Regions from separate parts of the Devosia sp. J20-27 genome, predicted to be linked through region 2. Evidence: predicted binding sites of a transcription regulator. Region 2 holds the regulator's gene; each other region holds the start of a gene.
What was found. The regulator LexA, encoded in region 2, represses DNA repair genes until DNA is damaged. The targets are predictions, from matches to a motif close to TGTTCNNNNTGTGTTCNG.
Positions count from the first base shown of each region.

Region 1: AC0L4C_RS12385 (DUF763 domain-containing protein) is a predicted target of LexA. The motif match lies at 4,722-4,739, and genes of this name have one in related genera.
Region 3: AC0L4C_RS07725 (helicase-related protein) is a predicted target of LexA. The motif match lies at 1,806-1,823, and genes of this name have one in related genera.

Region 1 is NZ_CM147875.1:2,515,676-2,523,235, reverse strand. It holds gene recN (DNA repair protein RecN) at 1-730, opposite strand, end outside; gene AC0L4C_RS12400 (outer membrane protein assembly factor BamD) at 824-1,663, opposite strand; gene lpxC (UDP-3-O-acyl-N-acetylglucosamine deacetylase) at 1,747-2,703, opposite strand; gene ftsZ (cell division protein FtsZ) at 2,812-4,461, opposite strand; gene AC0L4C_RS12385 (DUF763 domain-containing protein) at 4,762-6,024, shown strand; gene ftsA (cell division protein FtsA) at 6,021-7,316, opposite strand; gene AC0L4C_RS12375 (cell division protein FtsQ/DivIB) at 7,331-7,560, opposite strand, start outside.
Region 2 is NZ_CM147875.1:2,882,298-2,889,857, reverse strand. It holds gene AC0L4C_RS14280 (transglutaminase-like cysteine peptidase) at 1-240, opposite strand, end outside; gene AC0L4C_RS14275 (hypothetical protein) at 192-626, opposite strand; gene lexA (transcriptional repressor LexA) at 875-1,600, shown strand; gene AC0L4C_RS14265 (2-dehydro-3-deoxygalactonokinase) at 1,797-2,708, shown strand; gene AC0L4C_RS14260 (2-dehydro-3-deoxy-6-phosphogalactonate aldolase) at 2,716-3,330, shown strand; gene AC0L4C_RS14255 (SMP-30/gluconolactonase/LRE family protein) at 3,327-4,199, shown strand; gene AC0L4C_RS14250 (ComEC/Rec2 family competence protein) at 4,271-6,373, opposite strand; gene gltX (glutamate--tRNA ligase) at 6,461-7,560, shown strand, end outside.
Region 3 is NZ_CM147875.1:1,566,547-1,574,106, reverse strand. It holds gene AC0L4C_RS07735 (outer membrane protein) at 1-327, shown strand, start outside; gene AC0L4C_RS07730 (hypothetical protein) at 446-853, shown strand; gene AC0L4C_RS07725 (helicase-related protein) at 1,913-5,053, shown strand; gene AC0L4C_RS07720 (RNA-binding S4 domain-containing protein) at 5,068-5,442, shown strand; gene fdxA (ferredoxin FdxA) at 5,615-5,953, shown strand; gene AC0L4C_RS07710 (CarD family transcriptional regulator) at 6,260-6,826, shown strand; gene AC0L4C_RS07705 (M48 family metalloprotease) at 6,895-7,560, opposite strand, start outside.

The DNA.
Region 1 (7,560 bases), 370 kb from region 2:
CGGCCAGCACCGGTCCGGGCGCGGAGGGTCCGTTCAGGATCTCGTCGGCATCGCGCACTTCCTCGGCAGCACGCTCCAGCGTCATCAGCCGGGCGCGGCGCTCGGCGAGCACTTCCTCCTCACCGACCTCGAGCCCGAGTTCGGCGAGTTCCTCGACCACGTGACGGGCATAGTCCTCACGCGAATGGGCCTCGTCGATGATCGCCCGCTGCCGCGCCACGGCGGCATCCGCCTCGACCAGAGTCGCGTGGGCCATGCGCACGGCGGCAACGTCATAGCCGCCGAAGATATCGAGCGAGGTGCGGTGCGTTGCGACATCGACGAGCGCGCGGTCGTCGTGCTGCCCATGGATTTCCACGATCAGGCGTCCGACGCTCTGCAGCAGGCCGGCCGACACCGGCTGGTCATTGATGAAGGCACGGGTGCGCCCGTCGGCAAACTGCACGCGCCGCAGGATCACATCCTCGTCGTCGGCAATCGCGTTGTCGCGCAGCGCCTCGCGCGCCGGATGGGCTGCCGGCAGCGACAGCACCGCCACCACCTGGCCGCTGTCGGCCCCTGCCCGCACCAGCGACGCGTCACCGCGCCCGCCGAGCGCCAGCGTCAGGGCATCAAGCAGGATGGATTTGCCCGCACCGGTTTCACCGGTCAGCACGGTCAGACCCTCGTCGAGAGCCAGATCGAGCTGATCGATCAGAACGATGTTGCGGACCGAGAGCGCACTCAGCATTCCGGGAACAACCCCTCAAAGCAGCGCGGATCATAGCCCCTGCCGCGCGACGGCGAACCTAGCGCGAGCAGGAACAAACTGGCAACGAAATTGTCAGGCCTTTTTCAGGGTGGCCAGCTTGCTGCCCTGATTGATCTGCGGCGCCAGACCCTGCTTCTGCAGCAGACTGACCGCATCCTTGTACCACTGGCTGGCCGGATAGTTGTGGCCGAGCACGGCAGCAGCCGTCTGCGCCTCGCTGACGAGGCCGAGCGCCAGGTTGGATTCGGTAAGGCGATAGAGCGCCTCCTCGATATGTGTCGAGGTCTGGTACTTCTCGGCGACCGTCTGGAAGCGGTTGATGGCGGCGGCATACTGGCCGTTGCCGAGGTAGTAGCGGCCCACCGACATTTCCTTGCCGGCCATCTGGTCATAGGCCACGAGGATCTTTTCCTGCGCGTCCTTGGCGTACTCGCTCTTGGGATAGTTCGAGATCAGCAGCGTGTAGGTATCGATGGCGTCGCGCGAAATCTGCTGGTCGCGCGTGATGTCCTTGATCTGTCCGAAATAGGCATTGCCCTTGAGGTAGAGGACGTAGGGCACTTCCTTGTTGGACGGATAGAGCGCGATGTAGCGGTCCGCAGCGAGAATCGCTTCGTCGAACTTGCCGATGCGGTAATTGCCATAGACCTGCATCAGCTTGGCCTTCTCGTTGTAGTCCGAGTAGGGATGCTGGCGCTCAAGCTTTTCGAGATTGGCCACCGCCGTCACGTAACGCTGGTTGTCCATGTCCTTGATCGCCGTCGCATAGAGCGTTTCCGGCGGGATGATGGTCTCTTCCTTGATCTTGGGCGCGCCGAACATGTCGCATCCCGCAAGCGCAACCGCCAGCAGACCGATCGCCGCGATCCGGGCGAACCGGCCGATATATCCCGCAGATGCCTTGGTAATCACGAATAGCCCCGTCACGTTACACGCCGTCTTGCGACAAGCCGACTACTTACAAAAACGATCAAAACTGTGGCTGCAGAACCGGATCAGCCGACCGAACGGAGATAAGGCCGCACTTCGAGACCATCGGGCACGTCGTCGAGTGCGTCAAAGGCCAGCGGCAAATCTTCGGCCGAGACTATCTCATAGTTGGCTTCGCTCGCAAACAGCCCGTGCAGCACGAGGGCGTTGAGCGCATGGCCGCCCTTGTAGGAGCGGAACCGGCCATAGATCGGCAGGCCGCACAGGGCCAGATCACCGATGGCGTCGAGCAGCTTGTGACGGACGAACTCGTCCTCGTAGCGCAGGCCGCCCGGATTGAGGATGCGGTCCTCGTGCACGGTGATGGAATTGTCGAGGGACGAGCCAAGGGCATAGCCGGCCTGGCGGAGAATCTTGGCATCGCGCACGAAGCCGAAGGTGCGGGCGCGGGCGACGTCGTCGCAATACTTGCGCGGCGTCCAGTCGAAGATCATGCGCTGGCGGCCGATGACCCGGCTGTCGAAATCGATCTCGAGGTCCAGCATGCGGCCATTATAGGGCTCGAGCGCGGCGGAAGCCTCGTTGTTGCGGACGAGAACCTGCCGCATGATCTTGATGTAGCGGCGCGGCGCCGGCTGCACGTCGAGGCCGGCTTCCATGATGCCGTTGACGTAGGGCTGCGCGCTGCCGTCGAGAATCGGGCACTCGGCGCCGGTCAGCGTCACCAGGGCATTGTCGACACCCATGCCCGAAAGGGCCGAGATCACATGCTCCACTGTCGCCACGGAAACGCTGTCGCCAAGATCGAGCGTGGTGCAGAGCGTGGTGCGGGTGACGCGCGAAAAATGCACCGGCACCGGACCGACGGTCACGCCATTGTCGAGTTTCCGAGCAATCAGATAGCCACTGTCGGCGGGAGCCGGCTCGATGGTGAGGGTGACGGGCAATCCGCTATGGACACCAAAACCGCTGAATTCGAGCGCGCGAGCAAGGGTGCGTTGCCGCGCCGAAAGTTTCTGCATCAATTAGACTCCAAACCCCGACAGACGGCCCCGGTGCAGTCTTAGCCAATAAAAACCCGGCGCGGAAGCCGCACCGGGCGAAGTTTTTAACCTCTGATTAAGCCTCGATCAGCCGTGCTTCCGGAGGAAAGACGGGATTTCGATATGCTCTTTCTGCGCCGCCGGAGCCGGCTCGCGGCCGTGCTTGTCGAGCGACCCGGCAGCCCCCTGCGCGGGCTGCGAACCCTGCGAAACCCTAGGCGTTCCGGCCTCTATGGCGCTGCGGGCAGCGGCATCGTCGGCGCGTGTATGCTCGGTTTCATCAAGCCCGTGCGGCTCGCTCGAGCGCAGCGCATTGCCGACATTGGAGGCGAGGCGCTTGAACAGGGCGCGGGCATTGCGCGGCTCGACGTCCTGCTTTTCTTGGGGCGCGAGTGACCGTCTTGCAACAACCGGCAGTTCCTCGGTCCGCGGCATGCGCCGCTGGCCATCGGGACGTTCGGCGCTGGAAGGCACGTAAACGCTGGGAATCGGGGCTTCCGGGGCCCGCATGCCCTCTTCGATGATGTTGTGGGCAGCCGCCGGGATATAGGGCTCCACCGTCACGCCGTCGTCTTCCTGGTAGCTGGTATAGGTCGGCTCCTGGATCGCCTCGGCCACGGCCTGCTCGACCTGTGATTCGAGCGGCTCGAACGACTTAACCTCGGGTTCCGGCTGCGGCTGGGGCGCAGCGTCGGCCATCGGACGGCGCTGCTGCACCTGCAGCGGCGCGCGACCGCTGTTGGAAGCCATCGGCTCCATGGCCTGCACCATGGTGGCATCGGTGCCGGTCGCAACGACCGAGACGCGGATCGTGCCGTTCAGGTTCGGATCGTAGGTGGCGCCCAGAATGATGTTGGCATCCGGATCGACTTCCTCGCGGATGCGGCTCGCCGCCTCGTCGACTTCATAGAGCGTCAGGTCCGGACCGCCGGTGATGGAGATCAGCAGGCCGCGCGCCCCATGCATCGACACGTCGTCGAGCAGCGGATTGGCAATGGCGGCTTCTGCCGCATGACGGGCACGATCTTCGCCCTCGGCTTCGCCGGTTCCCATCATGGCCTTGCCCATGCCGCGCATGACGGCGCGCACGTCGGCAAAGTCCAGGTTGATCAGGCCTTCCTTGACCATCAGATCGGTGATGCAGGCGACACCCGAGTAGAGCACCTGGTCGGCCATCTTGAAGGCGTCGGCAAAGGTGGTCTTCTCGTTGGCGACGCGGAAGAGGTTCTGGTTCGGAATGACGATCAGCGTATCGACATGGCGATGCAGCTCGTCGATGCCATCCTCGGCCAGACGACCGCGACGGTTACCCTCGAACTGGAACGGCTTGGTGACGACGCCGACCGTCAGGATGCCCTGCTCGCGCGCGGCACGCGCAATCACCGGCGCCGCGCCGGTTCCGGTGCCGCCGCCCATGCCCGCGGTGATGAACACCATATGCGAGCCGGAGAGGTGATCATTGATCTCGTCCCAGCTTTCTTCGGCGGCAGCCTTGCCGACCTCGGGGTGAGAGCCGGCGCCGAGACCCTCGGTGACCGCCACGCCCAGCTGGATGATCCGCTGTGCACTCGACAGCGCCAGAGCCTGGGCATCCGTGTTGGCGACCACGAAGTCGACACCGTCCAGGCCAGAGGCGATCATGTTGTTGACGGCATTGCCGCCGGCGCCACCGACTCCGAAGACGGTGATGCGCGGCTTGAGTTCCTGGATGTCAGGGATCGTGAGATTGATCGTCATGGAGGGCCCCATCGTGGCGTGTTGATTAAGTTTTAGTCGCCAATTCGTTAACCGCCTCCTAACAAAACCGCCGAATCCGTTAACCCAGACGCAAAATGCAAGACGCTGCCGGACACTTGTAAGCTCCGGTTAAGTATGGGCTGGAACTGCAGCCCAAAGCGCTAACACTCTGAATTTACGAATGAACGGGTCGATGCGACCCAGCCCGGAAAGGCGCCACGGCCTCCGAATTCTGTATCAGGACGCTTCACTTTCGTTACCGTTCCCTTTATGTTCCGTATCGAGACAGGAGGGCCGCCAATGGCTCAGCGATCAGGCAGCGCCGATCTGCCACTGCATGGCGGCCGGGTACCGCCATGGCTGGCCCAGCGCATGGCCAGACTCGGGGCCGTGATCTGCGACGCCATCGTCCAGGAATATGGACGCGAGGAACTGCTGCGCCGGCTGTCGAGCCCGTTCTGGTTCCAGTCGTTCGGTGCCGTCATGGGCATGGACTGGCATTCCTCCGGCATCACCACCAGCGTCATCGGCGCACTCAAGCGTGGCCTGCAGCCGCTCGAGCGCGAACTCGGACTGTTCGTCTGTGGCGGCCGCGGCAGGCATTCGCGCAAGACTCCCGGTGAACTGGTGGAGATCGGCAATCGCGTCGGTTTCGACGGCGCCGCCCTGGCGCAGGCCAGCCGGCTCGTCGCCAAGGTCGACAGCGCCGCGGTCCAGGACGGGTTCGATCTCTATCTGCATGGCTTCATCGTGGCCGCCGACGGCAGCTGGGTGGTGGTGCAACAGGGCATGCGCGGCGACTTCGGCACCGCCCGGCGCTACCACTGGACCTCGGAGGGCCTGACCGACTTCGTCGATGCGCCGCACGTCGCGATCGAGGGCCAGAACAGCGGCGAGATCACCAACCTCACCGACCGGCGGGCGGAAAACTCCCGCAAGGCCCAGCTCGACCTGCTGGCGACGCTTGGCCCGGACGGCATTGTCGACCAGCTGATCGACCTGATGCCGCGCAAGGAGGTGCCGCCACCGGCGCAGATGACCCTGCCCCACCTGGTCATGCCGGCGCATCACGACATCCGCGAAAAGGACGTGATCATGCGGCGCCTGCATGGCGCGCTGGCCGCCGCCGAAGGGCAGGCGCCGAGGGACTTCTCCGAGCTGCTGCTGGTGCCCGGCATCGGCGCCCGCACCGTCAAGTCGCTGGCCCAGGTGGCCGAAGTGATCCACGGCGCTCCGCACCGCTTCACCGACCCTGCCCGCTTCGCCATGGCGCATGGCGGCAAGGACGGTGCCCCCTTCCCGGTGCCGCTGAAAGTCTACGACGAGACTATCCGGGTGCTGAAATACGCCGTGGTCAAGGCGCGGCTCGGCCACAGCGAGGAGTCCAGCGCCATCAAACGGCTCGACCACCAGACGCGGCAGCTCGAAGCCACGGCAAAGGGTCCGGGCTTTCAGGAGTTTGTGGACGAGGAATGGCGCCGTTCCGAGGACTATGGCGGCCGCACTGTGTTCGACGACGCCGCCGAACCGTTCGCGCGGGTGAAGAAGCGGAGGGCGGGCTAGAACGCCGACTTCAGCCAGGTGCCGACGCGGGCGATGTAGCCGTCGGTGCCGGTCAGGCGGGCCGTGCGCGGTTCGGAAAATTCCTGGGCGCAGACCTGGGGGTAGATCAGCATGCCGGCAACGCAGGCAAAGGCGGGGCCCTTGGCCATCTCGGGCAGGCCGGAAATGCCCATCGGGCGGCCGTTGCGGACATTGCGGGCGAGGACGCGGCGGGCGACTTCCGGCAGGCCGGTGAGTTCGCTGCCTCCGCCGGTGAGCACGAAGCGGCAGCCGCAGATATCCATCATGCCGGTGGCCTGCATGCGATCGCGCACGGCGGTGAACATTTCCTCGATGCGCGGGCGGATGATGCGGGTGACGTGCGAGCGCGGGATCTGGCCCGGCGCCTCGTCCTCGCTGGCGCCGACCGGAACGATGGGGATGAGGTCGCGCTCGTCGGCCTGGGCCGGCAGTACCGAGCCGTAGACGGTCTTGATCCGCTCGGCATCGGCAACGCTGACCGAGAGGTGGCGGGCGATATCGAGAGTGAGATGGTGCCCGCCAATGGCGATGGCATCGGTATAGACCAGCTGGTTCTCCGCAAAGACCGAGACGGTCGTCGTCGCCCCGCCCAGATCGATGCAGGCCACGCCCAGCTGCGACTCGTCGTCGACAAGCGTCGACAGTCCCGAGGCGTAGGGCGTGGCGACCAGCGCCTCGATCTGCAGATGGCAGCGATGCAGCACCAGCTCGATATTGCGCATGGCCAGCGTTTCGGCCGAGATCACCGACACATCGACGCTGAGGCGTTCGCCCACCATGCCGCGCGGGTCCTTGACGCCTTTCTGGCCATCGAGGGCATAGCCGATGGGTAGCGCGTGAATGATCGAGCGTTCCGGGCGCACCGAGCGCTCGTTGACGGCCTTGAGCACGCGCTGGATATCGCCGCGCTCGACTTCGAGGCCGCCCAGATTGACCGTGGCCGAGAATGTCTCCGAACCAAGCCGGCCGGCGGTGACATTGACGATCACCGACTGCACGGTGAGACCGGCGGCCCGCTCCGCCATGCCGACGACGGTGCGCACAGCCTGTTCGGCCTTGTCGAGGTCGGTGATGACGCCGGACTTGATGCCCGAGGATTTGCCATAGCCAAAGCCGATGACTTCGACCACGTGCGTGCGGCCCTTGAGCGACTTGCCCTCCGGGCGCGGCACCAGGCGGGCGATCACGCAGCAGATCTTGGTCGAGCCGATATCGAGCACGGCGACCAGCGTGGTCCGCCCCGGCTGAACGGGTTTGAGACGTGCGGTCATGGCCTCGGTCATCATCACTGTGCCTTGTCTGCCGGCCGCTGGGCAGGCGTTACATATACGGGGGCGACCTTCACGGGATCGGCTTTGGCGACGGGCTTCTTCTTGCCCGGCTTGGCCGCGGCGGCGATCTGTTCGTCGGCGACCGGACCCGGCTTCAGCGCCACGAGCCCAGGCACGCGCAGATCGACCAGCGTCACGTCCCGGTCGAGCAGCGCATGGTCGCGCTGGTAGGTTTCGAGGTGGT
Region 2 (7,560 bases):
GCGCCGCGTATCCTTGAGCACGATGAACTGCAACTGGTCCGGCGCAAAGCCGAGTTTGGCCAGCAGTTGCATCTTGGCGATGGCAAAGTCCTCGCAGTCACCGGCGCCGCGCGCGGCGCTCTGCGCCAGCGTCTGCCAGGTGTCGCCCTTGTCCGAGCGATAGGCGATGGTGCGGTTGACTTCACGATTGATCAGCTTGAGGGCCTCGACCTGCGGCAGGCGCCGCGCCCGCTCGGCCACGGCCGCCAGTCTCGTCCGGCGGCGCTCTTGCAAAACCCGTTGGCGCAGAAATCGCTCGCCGAGACAGCTGCGGGCTTCACCTTGCCCCACTGGGCGAAGGCCGGCAGTTTCCCGATCGGCACGACCACCGACTTGAACACATTATAGTTCGGCGCCACCGTGCGCACCGGCGCCGTCACTTCCATGCGCGGCATCAGCGAGGCGGTGGCAAAGGCGTCATAGCTCGGCCGCAGCTTCAGCGAGGCAACATCGAACCGCAGTTCGTTGCTGGGCTCACTCGAGGGCAGACCCAGATCGAAACGGGCTTCTGCCGCCGGCATGCCCGATATCATGCCAGCCAGCAACGCCGCGGCAGCCAGGACAGATTTGTTTGTTGTTTTGAGCATTCTGCTCTCCCTGTTACGAGAGAGCCTAGTTTTGAAATTCTAAGACTATGCCAACTGGCATGCTCTATTTGGCATTACTTAAATCGATCAAAAGCAATCCATTAAGCTTGCCAAACCCTAAATCACGCTCGCGCCGGCTCGGCGAAGTCCCTGCATACCGAATATTTACCCCGGCTGTTGCAGAACAGAACTGGAACATCTATACATCGTTCAGCCTTTGTTCCGATTCTGCTCACGGGGCCTGCCAAATGTTGACACGCAAACAGCACGAACTGCTCATGTTCATTCATGAGCGCATGAAGGAGGCGGGTATTCCGCCCTCCTTCGATGAAATGAAGGACGCGCTCGATCTGCGCTCCAAGTCCGGCATCCACCGGCTGATCACGGCGCTGGAGGAGCGCGGCTTCATCCGGCGGCTGCCCAACCGGGCCCGGGCCCTCGAAGTGGTGCGCCTGCCCGACTCGATGAACCCCTCGCTTGGCGGCCGCAAGGCGCGCTTCGAGCCGAGCGTCATCGATGGCAGCCTGGGCCGTGTCTCGGCGCCACCGCCACGCGCCGCCACGGCCATCTCCACTGCCTCGGAGGCGGGCCGTCCGGTCACCATTCCGGTCATGGGCCGCATCGCTGCCGGTACGCCCATCGAAGCCATCCAGAGCCACAGCCACACCATCACCGTGCCGCCCGAGATGCTGGGCTCCGGCGAGCATTTCGCGCTCGAAGTGCGCGGCAACTCGATGGTCGAAGCCGGCATTTTCGATGGCGATACGGTGCTCATCCGCAAGCAGGACAACGCCTCGACCGGCGAGATCATCGTCGCCCTCGTCGACGACGAGGAGGCCACGCTCAAGCGCCTGCGTCGCAAGGGTAATTCCGTGGCGCTCGAGGCCGCCAACCCGGCCTACGAAACGCGCATCTTCCCACCCGACCGGGTCAAGGTACAGGGCCGCCTCGTCGGCCTGCTGCGCAAGTACTGAGCACGCAACTCTGACCCTCCCCGTGGGTCGTCTCTGGGCCGGTGGACAGCACCGGCCCTTTTTTTGTGCCCGCCACGTGCCGATCCGGGTCGGATAGTGCCCCGAACCGCAGAAATGACTGAACCACCTTCCGGAAATGCTGGAGCTTGGCCGCACAAAAGGCCAAACAGGGGGCAACCGACGGGAGGAGCAGGTTTTGGCAGGCACGGCAGACTGGATCGCAATCGACTGGGGCACGTCCAACCTGCGGCTATGGGGGATCGACGCCAGCGGCGACATCGCCTTTGCACGCAGCTCCGATCAGGGCATGGGCAAGCTGACGCCCGGGCAATATCCGGATGTGCTCGCCGCGCTGCTGGACGGCGCGATTGATCCAGGCACTGAAATCGATGCACTGATCTGCGGCATGGCTGGCGCTCGCCAGGGCTGGCTCGAGGCCCCCTATCTCGATGCCCCCGCCGATCTTTCCACTTTGGCCGCACGCGGCGTCACCCCCGATCTGCCCGGCAAGCTGCGCGCCACGATCCTCCCCGGTGTCTGCCTCAGGCGCGAAGGCGCCGAGGACGTCATGCGCGGCGAGGAGACGCAACTGCTCGGTCTCTCCGCCCTTCAGCCCGGTTTCGAGGGCCTCGTGGTCATGCCCGGCACCCATTCCAAGTGGGCCACCCTCAGCGGCCACCGGCTGGAGCGTTTCTCCACCGCCATGACCGGCGAACTCTTCGAGGTGCTGCGCACCCACTCGGTGCTGCGGCACTCGCTGCAGGGTGAAGTCGAGGGGCCGGACCGCGACGCCGGCTTCGATGCCGGCCTTTCCCAAGGCCTCGACGCACCTGAGCGCCTGACCGCAACGCTCTTCAAGGTCCGCGCCGGCTCGCTGCTCTCGGGCCGCTCCGCCCCCTGGTGCGCCGGCTTCCTGTCGGGCCTGCTGATCGGCACCGAAATCGGCGGCCAGCGCGACTGGCTGACCGATGCCGAAATCCCGCTCGTCGGCAGCACCGGCCTGTGCCGGCTTTATGCGCGCGGCTTTGCCGTGCTAGGGGCCAGAACCCGCATCGTCGATGCGACCGACGCCACTCTCGCCGGGCTGAAGGCCGCCCGCGCTGCCTGAGGATACCATGCTCGAACACCGACACATCATCGCCATCCTGCGCGGCATCTCGCCCGCCGAAGTCACCGACGTCTGCGAGGCGCTGGTGGCTGCCGGCATCACCCTGATCGAGGTGCCGCTCAATTCCCCCGATCCGCTCAGTTCGATCGGCAGCGCCGCGAAACTCTTTGCCGGCCGCGCCGAGATCGGCGCCGGCACCGTGCTCAGCATCAAGGATGTCGACGCGGTCGCTGCCGCCGGCGGCACCTTCATCGTCTCGCCCGATACCTTCCCCGATGTCATCGTCCGCACGCGCGACAAGGGCCTCAGGAGCTATCCCGGCGTGTTCTCGCCGTCCGACGCCTTCTCCGCCCTGCGGGCCGGCGCCAATGGCCTGAAATTCTTCCCGGCAGAAGTGCTCGGCCCCAAGGGCATCAAGGCGATGAAGGCCGTGCTGCCGCCCGAGGTGCCGCTCTATGCCGTTGGCGGCGCCAACCCCGACAATTTCGCCGAGTATTTCGCTGCCGGTTGCGCCGGCTTCGGCCTCGGCACCTACATTTTTAAACCCGGCATGTCGGCCGCGGACGTGGCTGCCCGCGCCCGCACCGCCGTCGCCGCCTATGACGCAGGACAGACCAAATGAACCAGAAAGCCGAACTCTTCGTCGATAGCCGCTGCGAACTGGGCGAGGGGCCGTTCTGGAACCCGCTCGTTGGCAGGCTCTTCTGGTTCGATATTCTCAACCAGACCCTGCTCAGCGCCGGCCCCGACGGTCATCTGGTCGATCGCATCACCTTCAAGGACACGGCCGCCGCCGCTGCCGTGGTCGACGAAGACACCCTCGCCGTGGCCCAGTCGGGCGCCCTGCTCCGCTATTCGTTCTCGTCCGACAGCACCACCGTCATCGACACCATCGAGGCCGATGTCCCCGGCAACCGCACCAATGACAGCCGCATGGATCGCTCCGGCGGCTTCTGGATCGGCACCATGAATCGCCACGGTGGCGCCCACAAGACCGGTGCCGTCTATCAGTGGAAGGACGGCACCCTGACGCCGATCCTTGCCAATGTCGGCATTCCCAACTCCATCTGCTTTTCGCCCGACGGCAGCCGCGCCTATTTCACCGATGCCGGCGCCGTCATCCAGACCGCGCCGCTCGATCCGGCGACCGGCCTGCCCAATGGCCCGTGGACCGATCTGGTTGCCGGCGGCGCACCGGGCGGCGCCGATGGCTCGGTGGTCGATAGCGAGGGTTTCATCTGGAACGCCCGCTGGGGCGGCTCCTGCGTCGCCCGCTTTTCCCCCCAGGGCAAGCTCGACCGCATCATCGAGCTGCCGGTGCCCAACGTCACCTGCCCGGCCTTCGGCGGCGCCGACATGAAAACGCTTTATATCACCACCGCCCGTGAGAACCTCTCGCCCGAGCAGCTCGAGGCGTTCCCGCTGTCCGGCAGCGTCTTCGCCATCAATGTCGATGTGGCGGGCCTCACCGAGCCTTTCCTCAAGCTCTGAGAGCCCGGACAGGTTGTTCCCCGGCGCCGCCGCCTGCTGATCGGTGGCGCCGCGCATGAAACCCAGCGGCGTCAACGTGGCGACGCCCTCCAGGGCCGGCTGAGGCCGGTCTTGGCCGCGCGGACCTCGAAGCCGCTGCCGGTCCAGCGCAGCCAGTGTACGCCGCCCTGCTCCAGCGCATCCGCATCGATCACCGTCGGCGCCGCACAGACCGCCGGCGCGTCGCGTCGCGTGATCACCACGTCGGCGCTGCCGCAATCCTCGAAGAACCCTGACGGGTCGTTGATCAGCGCCAGACGAAAGCCCGCGGGACTGTCCACCAGGCATCCAACGCTGTCGCAGCGTCCCGCCCCGGTGGCGATCGGCTCGCCATAGGTCTCCTGCCACACGTCGACCGCAAAGCTCCCGGCCTTGCCGTCGACCAGTTGCAGCCCTGCCGCCGTGCGCACGGCCACCGCCCGCGTGGTGTCGGCCACCAGCACATCGGGCGGCCGGTCCAGCGCAAACAGCAGTACCGCCGGCAGCAGCAGCGCCGGTCCTGCCAGTTTCCACCACCGTGGCACCACCGCGAACCAGGCCAGCGCGACGAGGCCGAATGCCAGCGCCAGCGGGGTCAGCAGCGGGTGCAGGCTCAGCCCCGCACTCCACTCCGTGACCGTCCGGGCAATCCAGATCAACCCCTCCAGCAGCACCTGCAGCACCGAGAGGAACGGCCCTTCCCAGCCGAACGGCAGCAACAGCGCCGAGATCACAATGGCAGTCATGATCGGTGCGATCAGGATCAGCGCCATCAGGTTGGCGAGCAGCCCCAACGGCGCCGTCTGCTGGAAATGATAGGCCGAGAACAGCAGCGTCGCGAGACCGGCGATCAGGCTGGTCAGTGCCGTGCCGATTATGGCGCGTCGCACCCAGCCGAGGGCTCCACCTGCGGGTTCCCCGTCGCCGCTCGCCCATTCATAGCTGCCGATCAGCCCGACCACCGCTGCAAACGACAACTGGAAACTCGGCCGGAACACGCTGGCCGGATCGCTGACGATGATGATCAGCGCCGCGATGGCGACGTTGCGCATCGTCAGGGCGCGTCGGCCCGCCAGCACCGCTCCCAGCACCAGCGCGATCATCAGCGTCGAGCGAAAGGCCGGCACGTTGGCCGATCCGCCGGCCAGCAGCAGGTAGCCGAAGGCGGCGGCCAGCGCCACCACGGCAGCCACCTTCTTGATCGAGACGTAGCGCGATATGCCCGGCACCAGCACCAGCAGGTAGCGCATCACCGTCAGCACGCCGAGCGCCACCAGCGACAGGTGCAGCCCCGAGATCGAATAGATATGCGCCAGGCCTGAACTGGCCATCGCCTCGCGGGTGGCATCGGTGATCCGGCTCTGGTCGCCGATCATCATCGAGCGGGCAAGCCCATTGGCCTCGCCGCTGATCCGGGCATCGATGCGTTGACCAATCAATTGCCGCGCCGCGTCGACCAGTCGCTCGGGCCCGTCCGCCCCGCTCTGCACCACTTCGATGGCGCCCGTCGCGTTGCCATAGGCGCCGACGCCATCGAAATAGGAATGAAACTGCGTGTCATAGCCGCCGGGCACCACCGGCCCGGGCACCGGGTAAAAGCGGATCGGTCCGCGGATCACGTCGCCCGGCGCCAGATGCGGACCGCCCTTGATCACCACCCGGGCCCGCCGCATCGGCACGCCCCGCCCACCGGTAACCGGATGGACACCCGAGACCACCACACGGCGGCCGCTCTCGGCCTCGCTGATGATCTCGTCGACCCGCGCCTCGAACACGCCGTAGGCGGGCCGCGCCAGCATCGGCGTACCGAACAGCGCCCCGTGCAAGGGCAGCAGGCTCAACCCGCTCCAGAACGCCGCGCCAAGGACGAGCCCCTTGAAGGCCGCGGCGCGTGCCTGGGTGAGCAGCAGCGCCAAGGCCAGCAGCCCGGCCACAACCCATAGCGCTTCCGGCGCCACGGCGGCATCGCCCTGCAGAAAGACGATCATCCCGGCGATCACGGCAAACGGCAGCAGAACAAAGATGCGCCGCCCGTCCATGCCATCTGCTATCGTTGAAAGAGCGCTGATACCCTGACGCCGTGCAGCACGCACCGGCACCGATGGCGTGCGCGCATCGGTCGGTCGGATCTCCGGGCCTGCCAGTACGTCGGACATGGCGCTTGCCCCGCCCTTGCGCTTGCCGCCAACGATGCTTACACGTCGGGCAGCAAAACGCCACTTTTCCGAGGTTCCCGGTCGCTCATGGCCAAGCCAGTTGTCACCCGCTTCGCTCCCTCACCCACCGGCTACCTCCATATCGGCGGTGCCCGGACGGCCCTCTTCAACTGGGCCTTTGCCCGCCACACCGGCGGCAAGATGCTGCTGCGCATCGAGGACACCGACCGCGAGCGTTCGACGGAAGACGCCGTGCAGGCGATCTTCGAGGGTCTGAAGTGGCTCGGCGTGACCTGGGATGACGAACCCTTCATGCAGTTTTCGCGTGCCGAGCGCCATGCGCAGGTGGCGAACGAGCTGCTGGCGCGCGGCCAGGCCTATCACTGCTACTGCTCGCCCGAAGAACTGGCCGAGATGCGCGACAGTGCCCGCGCCGCCGGCAAGCCGCCCCGCTACAACGGCTACTGGCGCGACCGTGACCCGTCCGAAGCGCCTGCCGGCGTCGCCCCGGTCATCCGCATCAAGGCCCCGGAATCCGGCGAGATCGTTGTCCATGACCATGTCCAGGGCGACGTCGTGTTCAAGACCGAGAACCTCGATGATTTCATCATACTGCGGTCCGACGGCACGCCGACCTATATGCTTGCCGTGGTGGTCGACGACCACGACATGGGCGTCACGCACATCATCCGCGGCGACGATCATCTCACCAACGCCGCCCGCCAGATCATCATCTATAACGGCATGGGCTGGGATGTGCCGGAAATGGCGCATATCCCGCTGATCCATGGTCCCGACGGCGCCAAGCTCTCCAAGCGCCACGGCGCTCTCGGGGTCGAGGCGTACCGGCAGATGGGCTACCTGCCCGAGGCGCTGCGCAATTACTTGGCCCGCCTCGGCTGGAGCCATGGCGACGAGGAACTGTTCACCACCGAGCAGATGGTCGAGTGGTTCTCGCTCGACGCCCTCAACAAGGGCGCCGCGCGCTTCGATTTCGTCAAGCTCGAGAACGTCAACGGTCACTACATCCGCGGCGCCACGCCAGAGCGGCTCTACGAGGTCATGCTGGCGACCGCCATTGAACTCGACCGCACCTTCGACAGCGAAGGTCTGTCGCAGAACAAGGACACGGTGCTCGCCGCCCTGCCCGAACTGCAGCCACGCGCCAAGACCGTGCTCGAACTGAT
Region 3 (7,560 bases), 1.3 Mb from region 2:
ACCGGCGGCGTCGGCATCGCCCGCGTCTCGATGGGCGAATGGACCCGCAACAATGCCGCGTCTGCGCAGACGACGCGCAGTTGGAGCGGCAGCGATCAGATCAATCTGGCGTGGTCTGCCGGGGGCGGCGTGTCCTTTGCCCTGGCCGATCTGATAGGCGGCAACGGCACTCTGGACTTCACCTATCGCTATACCGACCTGGGACAGGCGAGCGGTGGCGGTGTGCCGGTGGCGCCTCCGCCCAACAATTCGCCAACGGAGCCCTATAACTTCCGCATGGCATCGCACGCCCTGACCGTCGGCCTGCGCCTTCCGATCGGCAACTGAACCCGCCGGGCGCAAGACCGCTCTGCCGGCCGCCACGATGAACCTCGGATAAACGCATCGCTCAGGCGGAGTTCAATCCCCAGGCCACATCTTCTCTGCACCAACGGAGAAGCACACCATGACCTCGACCCTCAAAGCCGGCCTCATCGCGCTGCTCACCCTGACTGCCGTCACCGGCAGCGCCAGTGCCCTCGACCTCAAGGCCGGTGGCCAGGTCAAGCTCAAGGCGACCAGCGCCCAGCTCGGCATCATCTCGCCGGCCAACAATATCTGCCCCGGCCCGGCCAAGCTGACCGCCTGGGTCCGCACCAACAAGCCCGGCACCCTGCCGATCCTGATCGTGCGCAAGGGCGGCCAGGTGTCCGGCCCCTATAACGTCACCACCGTCAAGGGCGCCAATGGCGTGATCATGGGCAGCTATTCCAAGCCGATGAACATCGTCACCCCGATCGATGCGGAATACCGCGTCGTCATTCCCGGCAGCACCGTGGCCAGCAACTGGGTCCCGCTCACCGCCGACTGCTGAGCATTTTCTCCGCGGCCCCGCCGCGCCGGCAACAGACCGGCGATGGCGCGTGCCTCCGACACTCGAACCGGGTGCGGACGCCAGGCCGCGGAAGTCTCAACCAGACGCCGCCACATTTATGGTTAGCGAAACATGAAGATCTCGGGCGTCCCATGCCGGGACGGTCAAAGGCTTTTTCCTCAATTTTGCGCCTCAAGGCCGCCGCCGGCCGGGGATGCAAAGGTGAGCAGCAGAAATCTTCGACAGCGGGTGCTGTTAACCGGCTGCTAACACTTGCCTGCGCTGGCAGGAAAACCCTGATTTCTTAAGGCTTTGGTGACGGAGATGAACGTCGGACCCCCGATCGTGCGGTCGGATCGGTCCGATATCGGGTCGCTTGTGGGTCGGCAGCCTGGCGACCACCACCAAGTGTGGGTGAACAAAGCACTTTTATCCACAGGCCCACGATTCGCCCCATGTTCGTTCACGGTTTGATGCAGGAGTTAACGCGCGCGTCTCAGGCTGCCGGTTTCCGTGCCGAAGCGGCACAGGTTGTCGAAGCGGTCGATCCCGGCGGGCCTGAGACCATGATGCGGCGAACTGCGCTCCGAAAGCGCCGGCCCCGCATTCATGGTTAACAGCGTCCTAACGCCCGGGCCGTCCCGCGATGGCACGGTCAATGCCGATTTTCTCAATATGCGCCTCGGCGATCCCCGTGCGCCGGGCGCTCCCCCATGAACATGCAAAAAAATATTTGCACCAGAGCCGTTTACCTTCGCTTCACAACTACCGGCATCGGGCCGCCAGAGGGCCGAAATTAGCACTCTGGTAAGGAAGCTGAACCGTTTCGGGGGAGAAACCGGGGATCACGCACACCTTTGATCGCCTCTAGCGCTAGAATCAGCGGGTGGCACACCATATGCTGGGGTGAACAAAGGCGGATTTTCGAGTCGCGGCCGATTCTGTCTCGTTTTGTTCGCGTTTCGTGCCAACCCTTAACTCCGGCGCCCAAAACGGGAGAAATCTGGTCTCCCTTTGAAACACTCGCATCGCGCGCCGTTCCTCCTTACATAGCGATAGATGACCGCAGGTAATTCCGGCTCGCTCAAGGCGATCCTCGGCCCCACCAACACCGGCAAGACGTTCTTCGCCATCGAGCGCATGCTGGCGCACCGCTCGGGCATGATCGGCCTGCCATTGCGGCTGCTGGCGCGCGAGGTCTACCACAAGGTCGTCGACCGCATCGGCGCCCAGCACGTGGCGCTGGTGACCGGAGAGGAGCGCATCGTTCCGCCCAAGGCGCGCTACTGGGTCTGTACCGTCGAGGCCATGCCGCTCGACATGCCGGTCGAGTGCCTTGCCATCGACGAAATCCAGGTGGCCACCGATTTCGACCGCGGCCACGTCTTCACCAACCGCATCCTGCACGCCCGCGGCATCCACGAAACGCTGCTGCTGGGCGCCGCCACCATGGCACCCGTCATCCGTGCCCTGCTGCCGGACGCCGACATCATCTACCGGCCGCGCTTTTCCGAACTGCTCTACTCGGGCTCCAAGAAGATCTCGCGCCAGCCCAAGCGCTCGGCCATCGTCGCCTTCTCGGCCAGCCAGGTCTACGCCATTGCCGAACTGATCCGCCGCGAGCGCGGCGGCGCGGCAGTGGTAATGGGCGCCCTCAGCCCCCGCACCCGCAATGCCCAGGTCGACATGTACCAGAACGGCGATGTCGACTTTCTCGTCGCCACCGACGCCATCGGCATGGGGCTCAATCTCGATGTCCACCATGTCGCCTTCGCCGACGACCGCAAGTTCGATGGCCACCAGACCCGGCCGCTGACCCCGGCGGAGTTTGGCCAGATCGCCGGCCGCGCCGGCCGCCACATGATCAACGGCAGTTTCGGCGTCACCGGCAATGCCGGCGATTTCGACGAGGAACTGATCGTCCGGCTCGAAACCCACGATTTCGAACCGGTCCGGGTGCTGCAGTGGCGCAACAGCGAGCTTGATTTCGCCTCGCTCGACAGGCTGCTGGGCAGCCTCGACCGCTCGCCGGACCGCAAGCAGCTGACCCGGGTGCCGATGGCCACCGACCAGCATGCGCTGGAGTTCCTGGCCCGCAACGAGGCCGCCGCGCTGGCAACCAATCGCGCCGCCGTGGAGTTGCTCTGGGCCTGCTGCAGTATTCCCGACTATCGCGACATCTCGCCGGCGCAGCACGGCGAAATCATCACCCGCGTCTATGTCGATCTGATCAGGCGCGGCAAAGTCGACGAGGACTGGATTGCCGAGCAGGTACGCTTCTGCGACAATGTTTCAGGTGATATCGATACGCTATCCAACCGGATACGCCAGATCCGCACCTGGACGTTCGTCGCCAACCGCAGAAATTGGCTTGAAGACCCCGCGCATTGGCGCGAAAAGACGCGGGACATTGAAGACCGCCTGAGCGACGCTTTGCACGAACGCCTCACACAGCGTTTCGTGGACCGCCGGACCAGCGTTCTCATGCGCCACTTGAGAGACAAGCATATGGTATCGCCTGAAGTAAACGACCGCGGCGAAGTGAGCCTCGAAGGTCATCTTATTGGCTCGATCGAGGGCTTCCGCTTCACCTTGGCGCGGTCCGATGACGGCGACTCGAAGAACCTGCGCGCCGCCGCCAGCCAGGTGGTCGCCCCCGAGATCGCCAAGCGGGCCGAGCGCCTCGCCGGCGCGCCCAATGAGGAATTCGTGCTCGCCACCGACGGCACCGTGCGCTGGCGGGGCGAAGTCGTCGCCAACCTGGCCGAGGGCGAGACGCTGCTGGCGCCGCGCCTTCTGGTGCTGGCCGACGACAGCCTGAGCGGCCCCGAGCTCGAACGCGTGCAGGACCGGCTCAACCTCTGGCTGCGCCACTCCATCAACACGCAGCTTGAATCGATCATGCAGCTGGCTGAGCCCGCCGATCTTGAAGGCACCGCCCGCGGCATCGCCTTCCAGCTCTCCGAGCATCTCGGCCTGCTGCCGCGCTCGGCCGTGGCCGACGACGTCAAGGGACTGGACCAGGACGTGCGCGCCAAGATGCGCAAGCTCGGCGTCAAGTTCGGGGCCTACCACATCTACGTGCCCATGAGCCTGAAACCCGCGCCGCGCGAGCTGGCGCTGATCCTCTGGGCCCTCAAGAACGGCGGCGTCCGCCAGCCGGGCGTCTCCGACCTGCCGCAGATCGTGCTGTCGGGCCGCACCAGCTTCCTGATCGACCCCGAGGTCAATCCCAAGCTTTATGAAGTCGCGGGCTTCAAGGTGGCCGGCAAGCGCGCCGTACGCGTCGATATTCTGGAGCGCCTCGCCGATATCATCCGGCCGCTGATTGCCATGGATCCCAAGCGCCACGAAGGCGAGCCGCCGGCCGGCGTTGCCGAGGGCAACGGTTTCCGCGTGACCGTCGAGATGACATCGCTGCTGGGCACGGCCGGCGACGACTTTGCCTCGATCCTGACCTCGCTCGGCTACCGCGTGCGCCGCACGCCCAAGGTTGTCGAGACGCCGCCCCCCGCGCCAGTAGCCGATGACACCGCCGCTCCGCAGGCCGCTGCTGCCGAAGCAACGGCCACCGAGGCACCGGATGCCGCCGATCTGGCCGATGCGGCCGTCAACGATGCGGCCCAGGAGGCCATCGAGGGCGTCCCTGCCCCGGCAGCCGCCGAGGCCGGAACGGACAATGCCGCGATCGATGCCGCTGCCAGCGATCTAGGCGCGTCAGCTCCCGGCGCCGAAGCGGCGGCCGCTGCGGAAGCAACTGCAGCACCTCAGGCTGATGCATCTCAGGCCGATGGACCCGACGTGGCTGCCGAGGCCGCGCCGGCCGAGAAGGCCGAGCCCGAATTCGACGAGGTCTGGTTCCCCGGCGGTCGCCGCGACAATGCCCGCCACGACAACAAGGGGCCGCGTCGCAACCGCTCCGCCAATGCACCCGCCGCCGATGGCACGTCAGGCGCCGAGGGCCAGGACCGTCCCAAGCGCTTCACCCGTCCCGATGCCGATGGCAAGTCGGGCGGACGGCCGCGTTTCGAGGGCCGGCGTGACGGCAAGGGTGGCAAGCCGGGCGGTGGCGGCGGCAAGCGCTTCGACAAGCCCAAGGACGACTGGAAAGAACACCGTCCGCGCGAACAGCGCGAGACCAAGATCGATCCCAACTCGCCCTGGGCGGCTCTCGCAGCGCTCAAGAACCCGAAGTCCTGATCGAGGGGCGGTGCTTGGACAAGCAGCGGCTCGACAAATGGCTGTTCTTTTCGCGCGCCGTCAAATCGCGCACCCTGGCGCAGAAGCTGATCGAGGCCGGTGATGTCCGGGTCAATTCCGAGCGCACCGACCGCTCCGACCACAAGGTGGGCGCCGGCGACGTCCTCACCATGACCATCCACAGCCAGCTGCGCGTCTGGCGCGTGCTTGATACCGGCAGCCGCCGCGGCCCCGCCGCCGAAGCCCAGGGGCTCTACGAAGACATTTCGCCGCCGCCGCTGCCCAGGGCCGAGGCGCCGCCGCTCTTTGGCTTTCGCGAGGCGGGGGCCGGGCGGCCGACCAAGAAAGAGCGCCGCGACACCGACCGCCTCACCGGCGACGGCGAATAGCTCGGCGCAGCGCAGTCTGCACCCTCAACCATGGTTGAGGTCAACCCCGCATCATGGACCATGCCGCCATGCATCCGGGCGGCTTGCGGCGACGGGAAAAACGGTTTAGCACCTGACCCGCAGGCTCGCCGGCCTGCCATCCCCTAGTTCCGCTGAGGACCCGAACGGCCAGATGACCTATATCGTCACGGACAATTGCATTAAGTGCAAATACATGGATTGCGTCGAGGTTTGCCCCGTCGACTGCTTCTATGAGGGCGAGAACATGCTCGTCATCCATCCGGACGAGTGTATCGACTGTGGCGTCTGCGAACCGGAATGCCCGGCCGAGGCCATCAAGCCCGACACCGAGGGCGGCCTCGACACCTGGCTCGAGATCAACACCAAATATGCCGCCGTCTGGCCCAACATCACCGAGAAGCGCGATGCGCCTCCCGATGCCAAGGATTTCGACGGCGAGACCGGCAAGTTCGAGAAATATTTCTCGCCGGCCCCCGGTGAGGGCGACTGACCCGCACCCGGGTGAAATGACACTGTGAAGCTTGCAAACCGGGCGAATCTCGTCCGGTCTGGGCGTTGATTCGTCGTTTTTGATTTTGCCGAAAAATTGTGCTATGGTGCGTCCACCAATGCAGGACACCCATCACCCAGCACGTGCCAACTGGCACCCTTTTTCTTGACAGTTTGAGGTCTTTTACGCATCCGGCAGGTCGGGCGGACCGCTCGGATGCGATGGTTTGTACTGCGCTGAAGCAAGTAAGAAATGGACGGTCTGCGCCAGACCCTGTCCATCGGCGGCGTTGATAGGAGTTAGAGAATGTCAATCAAGAAGACCACGCAGCGTCTAGGCTTCAAGACCGGCGAATTCGTCGTCTACCCGGCCCACGGCGTGGGGCAGATTGTCTCCATCGAGGAGCAGGAAGTCGCCGGCATGAGCCTTGAGCTCTTTGTGATTTCCTTCGAGCAGGACAAGCTGACGTTGCGCGTCCCCGTCGCCAAGATCAAGTCCGTCGGCATGCGCAAGCTGGCCGAAGAGGACATGGTCGCCAAGGCCCTCGAGACCGTCACTGGCCGCGCCCGCGTCAAGCGCACCATGTGGAGCCGCCGTGCCCAAGAATATGAAGCCAAGATCAATTCGGGCGACCTGATCTCGATCTCGGAAGTCGTGCGCGATCTCTATCGTTCCGACGACCAGCCGGAGCAGTCCTATTCCGAGCGCCAGCTGTTCGAGCAGGCCATGGACCGGATGAGCCGCGAAATCGGTGCGGTCAACCGCCTGACGCTGACCGAAGCCATCCAGCTGATCGAAAAGAACCTGCAGAAGAGCCCGCGCCGCGGTCCCAAGACCGATTCCGCCGACGACGCCGAGGAAGCTGCCGCCTGAGGCGCTTTCATCTGCAGAAATACCCGAGGCCGGTCCGTTGGACCGGCCTTTTCTTTTACCGTCACATCCTACTGCACGACGACGATCTTGTACTTCTGGCCCGTCTGCAGCGGATCGCCCGGGTAGAGGTTGTTGAGGATGTAGAAGAGGTCGTTGCCGCGGGTCAGGCCGTTCATCCGGCGGGCCAGCGAATCTGCCGTATCCATGTTGCCGGCCACCACGCTCTGCACCACGAGGCGGCGCACTAGCTTGATGTCCTTGTCGGTGGTGTTGCGGAAGCTCTTGAGGGTCTCGGCCGCTGCCTGCTCGAACGCGGGCGAGGTGAACTTGGCCGCGAAGATGAAGCGGAACACCTGGCCGCCGAGCCGGGCCACGGCAACGCGGAAGTTCCACTGGTCGGTGACGGCGACGCCTGACGCCATCTCGATACCGTTATAGCTCTCGCGCTTGACCGTGCCGGGCTGCAGTCCGGCGATCCAGCCCGATTTCAGATAGTCGGTCAGGGCCATGCTCTCGGGCACCACGGCGCTGTCGAAGCGCACCGCCTCGCCATCGCCGGCGACACCCACCACCGCGCCCTTGGAGGACTGCAGGGTGTAGTTCCTGGGCACCGTGAAGGTGAAGTTGAGCGACGGCTGGATGTAGCGCTGCCCGACAATGGCGCCCTGGTTGGGGCTGTCGCCAAAGGCGAGGCCCTGGATGCCCGCCATGTAGCCCTCGCGATCGGTCTCGCC